4 regions of the Paenibacillus chartarius genome follow, and region 4 is predicted to be linked to each of the others. Evidence: riboswitches for the same ligand, from Rfam matches in the RefSeq annotation. Region 4 holds a riboswitch; each other region holds the start of a gene.

The links. A riboswitch is a leader RNA that binds a small molecule or an ion and turns the genes downstream of it on or off. The one in region 4 is predicted to bind cyclic di-AMP.
Region 1: another riboswitch for cyclic di-AMP. It lies ahead of ACFFK0_RS27470 (resuscitation-promoting factor); the one in region 4 lies ahead of ACFFK0_RS16770 (3D domain-containing protein).
Region 2: another riboswitch for cyclic di-AMP. It lies ahead of ACFFK0_RS02390 (TrkH family potassium uptake protein); the one in region 4 lies ahead of ACFFK0_RS16770 (3D domain-containing protein).
Region 3: another riboswitch for cyclic di-AMP. It lies ahead of ACFFK0_RS24210 (C40 family peptidase); the one in region 4 lies ahead of ACFFK0_RS16770 (3D domain-containing protein).

Annotation. Positions count from the first base shown of each region.
Region 1 is NZ_JBHLWN010000110.1:49,821-52,018, reverse strand. It holds gene ACFFK0_RS27475 (ABC transporter ATP-binding protein) at 1-732, opposite strand, end outside; cyclic di-AMP (ydaO/yuaA leader) riboswitch at 945-1,097, shown strand; gene ACFFK0_RS27470 (resuscitation-promoting factor) at 1,416-2,198, shown strand, end outside.
Region 2 is NZ_JBHLWN010000014.1:93,358-95,555, forward strand. It holds gene ACFFK0_RS02390 (TrkH family potassium uptake protein) at 1-1,278, opposite strand, end outside; cyclic di-AMP (ydaO/yuaA leader) riboswitch at 1,347-1,526, opposite strand; gene ACFFK0_RS02395 (CPBP family intramembrane glutamic endopeptidase) at 1,752-2,198, shown strand, end outside.
Region 3 is NZ_JBHLWN010000098.1:47,110-49,307, forward strand. It holds gene ACFFK0_RS24205 (Ig-like domain-containing protein) at 1-927, opposite strand, end outside; cyclic di-AMP (ydaO/yuaA leader) riboswitch at 1,233-1,397, shown strand; gene ACFFK0_RS24210 (C40 family peptidase) at 1,401-1,871, shown strand; gene ACFFK0_RS24215 (carboxypeptidase regulatory-like domain-containing protein) at 2,058-2,198, shown strand, end outside.
Region 4 is NZ_JBHLWN010000068.1:52,328-54,525, reverse strand. It holds gene ACFFK0_RS16775 (polysaccharide deacetylase family protein) at 1-312, shown strand, start outside; gene ACFFK0_RS16770 (3D domain-containing protein) at 370-1,062, opposite strand; cyclic di-AMP (ydaO/yuaA leader) riboswitch at 1,073-1,263, opposite strand; gene ACFFK0_RS16765 (anhydro-N-acetylmuramic acid kinase) at 1,356-2,198, opposite strand, start outside.

The sequences.
Region 1 (2,198 bases), on a different contig from region 4:
CTTGATCAGCTCATAGAAGACGTCGTCCAGCGCGGCGTCGCTCTTGCAGCCGGCCGTTCGGCGCAGCGCCGCCATGTCGCCGGACGCCACGATTCGACCGCGCTGAAGTACGACAAATTTGTCGCAGTAAGGCTCGATCGTCGACAGAATATGAGAGGAAATGAGCAGGCTGGCTCCACGGCGCTTGCGCTCCACCATAAGCTCAAGCAGGGAACGCATGGCGAGCGGATCGAGCCCGAGGAAGGGCTCGTCGATTACATATAAGGCAGGCTCGACCAGGAACGCATTCATGATCATGACCTTCTGCTTCATTCCTTTGGAGAGCTGGATCGGGAGGCTGCCCAGCTTGTCCGTCATGTTGAACTCGGTCAGCAGGCGCTCCATCCGCGAATGCAGCTGCTCGCCGGTCAAGCCGTAAGCCATGGCCGTCAGCTCCAGGTGCTCGCGGACCGTCAATTCATCGTAGAGCTCCGGCGTTTCGGGCACGTAAGCGAAGGCGGCGCGGTAACCGAGCGGATCTTCCTGCAGCGTCCGGCCGGCGACGCGGACTTCGCCCTTCTGCGGCAGCAGGAGGCCGAGGATGTGCTTGATCGTCGTGCTCTTGCCGGCTCCGTTCAGACCGAGCAAGCCGACCATTTCGCCGGGCTGGACGGTGATCTGCAAATCTTGCAGGACCGGCTTCGCGGGCAAATATCCGCCGTAAAGCCGGTCGATTTGTAGGATCGGGATCATGGATATGCTCCTTTTTTTGCCTAATTTCCTCCGCCTTTGTAACCCAATTCACAAAAATGAATGTATACGGACGAGAAACGTAGGAATTAAGCGATAAAGTGAACTTTTGTTGGGAAAAACGCCGCAATTAAGCCGATTTTGGTATTGCGGTTAGCTTTACAGTTGCTTTAATCGGACGTAAACTACTTTCATAATAACTTAAAAAAATACCAATTTACCAATCGCTTAATTTCCGCAAGGAAAACGGGGGAACCGGGTTGTTGTTTCGGGGTGAATCCAAGGGCTTAGTTACGCAAGTCCGAGGTAGGGCGACTCTAGCGTCCGAATCCGTCAGCTAACCTCGTAAGCGTGTTTAGAGAGGTAACCTTTGTCGTGTCTTATTGTCAACTTCCATTATTGACAATTAACTAAAGACCACGGGGAAGACGTCCTCTTCTCTGGCGGCCTTTTTTTGTTGTCTTCAAGCACTTTGGCATCATGGGAGGGCGCTGCTCGTACAATCGTATCATGGGAGGTGATTTGCCGCTCACACGATATCGATGGTCAGACAGAACGCATTAACCATTAAACCTTAGTCACGTCATTTTGATCATGCGTAACACTCGACGGCGGGGCTTTGAAGGAGGACCGAAGAAGTGGGAACTTTTCCAAGCGCGGAAACCCATGTAAAGCGATCATCCAGCATGACCTTCGCATTGCGATGGAAGCATGAAAACTTGCGTCTAACTATGACATTATCCTTACTGTCATGCGCGATTACTTTCATGTTTTTGGTGTTGTTGTACGGTACGGCTACCAAGAGCGTATCCGTAGTAGTGAATGGACAGGAACAACAGGTGAAAACTCGAGCATTTGTCCTGCAACGCCTACTGGATGAACAAGCCATTACGATCGGAGCGCACGATCGCGTATCCGCCGACCTCGGCGCAAAGCTGACGGACGGCATGAAGATCACGATCGACCATGCGAAACCGATCCGATTGACTGCTGACGGAGAGACGAAAACTGTATTCACCACAGGCAAGACGGTACAAAGTGCATTACAGGAATTGAATATTGCGCTCGGCGAGCTGGATAAAGTCGTTCCGCCGCTGGAAACCGGCATCAGCGAGGATGCGTCGGTGCAGGTCATTCGCGTGAAGAAAGAGATTGCGGAAGTGAACGAAGCGATCGCTTTCGAAACGGAGAAGAAGAATGATTCTACGATCCTCAAGGGTAAAGAGAAGGTTGTGCAGGAAGGCAAGGAAGGCGTACTGACCAAGACGATGGAGAAGGTATATGAGGATGGCGTCCTTGTTGCCGAGAATGTCGTCAACCTGGAAGTCGCCCAGGAGAAAGTGAACAAGGTCGTGGCGGTTGGCACGAAGGCGCCGGTAACGGTGCTGTCGGCGAGCTCGCCGGATGTCGATGCCGTCTCGAAGAGCGGCAAGACGTTTAATTACAAGCAAGTGTTGAACAACGTGTCG
Region 2 (2,198 bases), on a different contig from region 4:
CAACGGGCCCAAACGTCCGGCGAACATCGTTAATGCAATCATTACTCTGCCGAAATCAGTCAAATCCGGCGTGAGCCCCATGGTGAGTCCAACCGTACCGAACGCTGACGTCACCTCAAACAATATTTTCAGAAAATGATACGGCTCCGTCGTCGACAGGATCATCGATACGAAAGTGACCATAAAAAGTGCGAGCAGCGTCATCGTCGTCGCCTTCATAATCCGGTTCTGATTGAGTCTGTTGCGGTATACCACAATGTCTTCCTTGCCGCGAATCATGGAAATCATCGCTGCGACGAGAACGGTGAACGTCGTCGTCTTGATGCCGCCCCCCGTCGACCCCGGCGAAGCGCCGATAAACATGAGAATAATCGTGAAGAACAGCGTCGCTTGACGCATTCCGCCGATGTCCAGCGTATTGGCCCCGGCCGTACGCGGCGTAACGGACTGGAAGAACGCCGACAAGATTTTGCCGTGAAGCGGCAGCGGACCCATTGTCCGCGGATTCGTATATTCGAAGATGAACACGATCACCGCACCGGCTACGATCAGGAATGCCGTCATGCTAAGCACGACTTTGGCGTGCAGCGACAGCTTCTTGCATTTGCGGTACTCGACCACTTCGGAGATGACCATGAATCCGAGACCGCCGAGAATGATGAGCGCACAAGCCGTAAAATTAATAACGAAGTCGTTCGCATACAAGGTTAAGCTCGTGAACGGCGTGCCGGAAATTTGCCCGAACAGGTCGAAGCCGGCGTTGTTGAACATGGAGACGGCGTGAAACATTCCGAAGTAGAGCGCTTGCCCGAACGGCATATCGAACGACCAGCGAATCGTGAAAATAACGGCCGCTATGCCTTCGATCGTCAGCGAATACAGAATGACTTTCCGGAACAGCCGCACGACCCCATCCATAGAGCCGTGGTTCATCGCTTCCTGCAGCAGCAGTCTTTCCTTTAGAGAAATGCGTCTGCCTGTCAGGAAGAAGATCAGCGTCGCCATACTCATAAAGCCGAGTCCGCCGATTTGAATGAGGGAGATAATGACGATTTGGCCGAAGATCGACCAATGCAAACTCGTATCCACAACGACAAGACCAGTTACGCAAGTCGCCGATGTACTCGTAAACAAGGCGTCGATGAACGGCGTCATGCGTCCGTCTGTCGATGAAACGGGGAGCATGAGCAGTAGAGCCCCCAGCAAAATAATGCCCGCGAAACCGAGAACCAATATTTGCGGGGGGGTTAAGTTCCACAATGTAAATTTTCTTGGCATTCAAGTGCTCCTTCTCGGCATGAGCGTAAAAAAGACAAAAAAAAGGACACTGGAAGCCCAATGCCGCATAGGTTCCCGTGTGAAGCCTACGAGGTTAGCTGACGGATTCGGACACACTGGCTGCCCTATTCGCCTGACAATTGGCCCGGTCGGATTCGTGCACAAATCCTCGCTGCCGCTGCGGCGAAATTCACCCCTGAAAATCATGGTTCCCCCGTTTTCCATTGGAAATTCGGCTTTACATTCAATTGATTTGAATTATAGTCCTATTTCATTCGCAGTACAAAGCCGTTTTTCCGCGATAGTGGGGGATTTTGACAGGTGTTTAGCGGCAATGAAAGAACGGAAGCATTGTTTTCATTCGAAATGATGCTCTTTACCCGTGTTTTCTTTCATTTTCATCTTCTTCATTCGCTTATGTCACCTGATTATGGTAATTTTAATATATCAACTTGGGGACGGAGGAAGGGACGATGAAGCTGTTTTTCAACCGAAATTTACTGCTGCTCGCCGCGCTTGGCGTATTTTTGTATGGAGCCGTCATCGGAATTTCAAGCTGGCTCAAGCCGGGAGAGGCCGGGACGGAGAAGCCAGTCGTCAGCAAGCGGGAGGCGGCTGAAGCGGCGCTTGCGTTCGCCCGCGAACGGTTTGGCGTCGGGGAAGCGGACACTTTCGTTACGTACCGGACGCACCAGCTTCGCAGTACGTATCTGGAGCGCAAAACATTGGCCGATACCTACGAGAAGAAGTATGGGGACAAATACCCGATCGAGTATTTTACGGTAGAAATTCGCAGCAAGTCCGGGGATCAGCATCGCTTCATCGATGTGAATTATACGAATAAACAAATTTTGGGCTGGGCGGTTGCCGATGATGTGCTGGACGCTCGCCTGAAAGCAAATCCGGATCGAACGAAAAGC
Region 3 (2,198 bases), on a different contig from region 4:
GCCGTAAGTCAGATTCGCTGTCAGCGTTACGGCAGCATTGCCTGAGCCATAGGCGGGACGAGTCACTGTGCCGGTGTCGGAAACGACATCCGTATCGCTGCTTGACCACGTAATGCTCGTTGTGCCTTGGGCCGAGGGCAGGCCTATATCGGACACGACGTGCTCCTTGTCGGCATTCGACCTGTAATCGATGTCCAGTGCCGTCTTGTCCGAAGCCAGCACCGACGCGTCGGACATCGCTATCCCATAGGTAACTACATTACCGTCGCCGAAATAACTCCCATCAAATTCGTTCATATATGCCCATCCGTCCGTGCCGTCGGTGCCATAAACTTTTACCATCAAGTCATCTTTCTTGACTTCAACACTGGTAGGTATGGAGACGTCATTCAGGGGTGCATCGTCCCTTACCTTCAGCTTCACCTTCAGCAGCTCGATGGCACCGCCGGCCGTCAGACTCGATTCGAACATTTCGCCGTTCTCGGCTTGAATTTCGAAAACCAGGTTTCCTTCGGTAGGCCCTCCCTGGTTGACGACAATCGGCGGGCTAACCGTCTTGTTTACGCTATTAAACACACTGCCGTTAGGCACGTAGGAGCCTGGGGCCGTGTATTCGTAACGATTTAAATTGTCGTTTCGCGTTGCGAAAGATTCGCCCTCAAACACCCGATTATCAAAGGAAATAATGAACCGCATCTGAACGATATTCTCTTGATTGTCGAACGCATCCAAATGATCGGCTTTTACGCTAAGCACGACCTCGTCTCCCTGTTTGACCGACGTGCTGCCGTTAGCCTCGACCCCTATCGTCATCGGGCTCGAAGTGGGGTCCGCCTTGACGGTCCTTGCTCCGCAAAAAGCGGACAATACCAGAACAACGGCCAATAGAGCGGATGTGAACCGCTGCGTTGCCTTTCTACATTGCATAACTCTACCTCCTGATGTCTGAAATGATATGCATTGATCCACACCATTCGGCAATAATCTACATTTACCCTTTGGATTTCGACATAAACTTGAAAATCCATCAAACCATCGTATACAATTGCCGTCGCTGTCAGCCCAGCCTATACCAACGGCATAGGGAAATGATTTTTCCCACACCCATTCGACGCACTTTCCAAGCGCCCTTTTCACCGACTATGGGAACCTTGCAATTTTTTTTCGAATATATAAGTTTTATAGGAGGAATATTGTGGTTTTTGACGAATACGTAGTCTGGACAAAAAATAACCCAATAATTGCCGAATTTCCGCGGTCCGCGGAAAACGGGGGAACCAGTCTTCACGGGTGAATTGATTTCGCGACTGAGTCTATGACTCAGGCTCGTAGGGATCATAGGGCATACCTTCGACCGAACCCTCCAGCTAACCTCGTAGGCAGTGGAAGGAGCTCCTCAATTGAAGAAGGCTGTCGTTTTACTGCTCAGTTTCGTTGTGCTGTTCACGTTCCAGGTCGGTAGCGCTTCCGCAGAAACCCCGATGAACAAAACGATCGCGGGTCTGATGGGGACACCGTACAAGTGGGCCGGTACAACCACCAGCGGCTTCGATTGCTCCGGGTTTACCGCATATGTCTTCAACCAGTTCGGCATTGAGCTGCCTCACAACTCTGCGGCTCAGAACGAAGAAGGCTACTGGGTATCCCAAGACGATCTGCGCGCAGGTGACCTCGTATTCTTCAACACCAGCGGCAAGGGCATTTCGCATGTAGGCATCTATGTAGGGGACGGTTACTTCGTTCACTCCGCTACCGATAAGGGCGTCATCAAGACAGCTCTTAGCGATTCCTACTATAAGAAGCGGTATGTCTCCGCACGACGCGTGCTGTGGGACGAGCTTTACACCCAGCTGACGACAGATGTACAGTAAGATTGAGAAGCTTCTCTAGCAAACGATTGCCCCGAATGGCCTTGGCGTGAGCCGATGCATCGGGGCTTTCTTTTATTTCCAGCTTTTAACACATAGGTCTAAGGCATTAGTTGTAGAGCGATTGCTGTCGATGTGCTATGATCGAAATAGTTGAATTTTCCTAGATGTCAGGGGGTATCGATCATATTGCGCAAGTTGAAATTGCTGTTAAGCGCTTGTCTGCTGACGACCGCTATTCCGGTGTCGGCACTGGCATCCGTGAACCTGGACCCCGGACATGACGGAGTACATATAGACGATATAGTCAAAGCGATTCATAGCGGTTCC
Region 4 (2,198 bases):
CGTCTGTTCCGGCCGCCATACGGCGCGGTCAACGAAGACCAGGTGCGCTGGGCCGGCGAGCATCAGTTCCTGATTGTGAACTGGAACGTAGACTCGCTCGATTGGAAAAGCTTGAAGGCGGATCAGGTGAGCAGCAATATATTGGCTGCGGCGCGGAGCGGCTCGATTATTTTGCAGCACTGCGGAGGCGGGCAAGGACAAGATTTGTCGGGTACGGTACAGGCTCTGCCCGGTGTCATTCAATCGCTGAAACAGCAAGGATACCGCTTTGTTACGGTACCTGAGCTGCTGCATGTTTCGAAGGCCAAATAACCATGCAAAAGCCCCCGTTCCCGTCAATCGACGGAGTCCGGGGGCTCAAAGCTTTTCTTATTTCAGTACGTAGATCGTCACGTTTTGCAGACCGAAGCTCCAAGCGTTGCCGACGGAGCGGGGAATGAACATGTCGATCCGGTTTCCTTTAATCGCGCCGCCCATATCCGATGCCGTGGCGACTATTCCGGTCGGGAGGCCGCTAAACGTATAGCCGGTTACATACACCTTTGTGCCGAGCGGAATGACGCTCGGATCTACCGCGATCGTACCGAGAGCGAGCGGTTTGCCGAAGTAGTCGACAGCCCCCCACGCCCCGTTTTCACTCGGACTGTCCGAATAAGCGCTCGCAACGGCCGAGATCGTCTTGCTGTACGCCAAGACCTCGCCGCTTGCAGCGGTAACGGTCGGCTCTGTGGACGCTGCCCGCATGAGGGTTGCCGCTTCCGCCGGCGCTTCGGCCGATGCAGTATGCACCGTGCCTGAGGCTGATGTTTCCGGCAGCCGAATCGTTAATCCCGGGTATATGTTCGTTGCCGAAACATCAGGGTTCGCATCCACCAACGCCTGAAGCGGCACGTTTAGCTTTTTGGAAATAAGCCAGAACGTATCGTCGCCTTGCGCAACGTAAGTATGATCCGCGGCCGCTGCGGCGTGAGCCGGCGAGCCTCCTGCAGCCAAACTAAAGCCGAGCAGCGACAAGCCCAGAACAAGGCCTGCGCGCCATGGAACGGTTGACTTCACAGTCATCGTATGCAGTTACCCCTTTGATTATATTGCCTACGAGGTTAGTTGACGGGTTCGGACCAAAGGTTAGTCCCTACTCGGGTTTCGACACCGAGATTCACCCCTGACGAACGATCAACGCACACACGCGTGCCGCGTTTTTCCGTTCGCCGAAAAGCGTCCCCCGCACCTCTCCGGAAGGGGAGGTTTCGGCTCCTGAAACTGTACCATACGACAACAAGGGGTGAAAACCCGCAAAATTTTCCATCCGCTCTGGATCGTCCTGGCGAATCGTGCAGCGGCATCCAGCAGCGTGCTTAAGGAAGGGCCAATTTTCCCATAACCGTTGCCGTTCTGGCTCCGGTCGCCGACGGCATATTGTTCGGGACGCCATGCACGAAATGACAACCAAGCAGTGCAAATACAATCGCTTCCTTGGCGTCACTGTCTATACCGAAAGCGTCCGAGCGGTGCACCTGCTGCTCCGGCAATTCGCCGGCCAGCATGCGCAGCAGCGTATCGTTGCGGGCACCGCCGCCCGATACGATCACATCGCGAACCGCCATGTCCGGGAAAATAAAGCGGCGATAGCCGTCCGCAATCGAGCGGGCCGTGAACGCCGTCGCCGTCGCGACTATATCGGCATCGGCCGCGCCAGCCGCTCTCGCTTCGGCGATCCACGATGCGGCAAACGCTTTGCCGAACATTTCACGGCCTGTCGTCTTGACCGGCGGCAGTGCGAAATACGGGTGCGCCATGAGCCCTGCCAGCAAATCCTCCCTGACTGAGCCCGAAGCCGCCCAAGCACCTCCCCCGTCGTAGACGAGCCGGCCGCCGCTCAGCTCCAAAACCGCTTGATCGATGATCATATTGCCGGGTCCGGTATCGAAAGCGACGACCTGCTCCGGCTTGCCGCCGGCCGGAATCGCCGTGCAGTTGCCGATGCCTCCGATATTTTGAGCGATGCGCCCGTGGCGCTCATCCCGCAGCAGCAAGTAGTCGGCATAGGGCACTAGCGGCGCCCCTTGGCCGCCTACCGCCATGTCCGCTGTCCGGAAGTCGCCCACAGTGACGATGCCCGTCTCCTTGGCGATGACGCTGATGTCGCCGATCTGCAGGGTGGAACGCACCCGGTACGGATGTACGGGATCGTCTGTCGG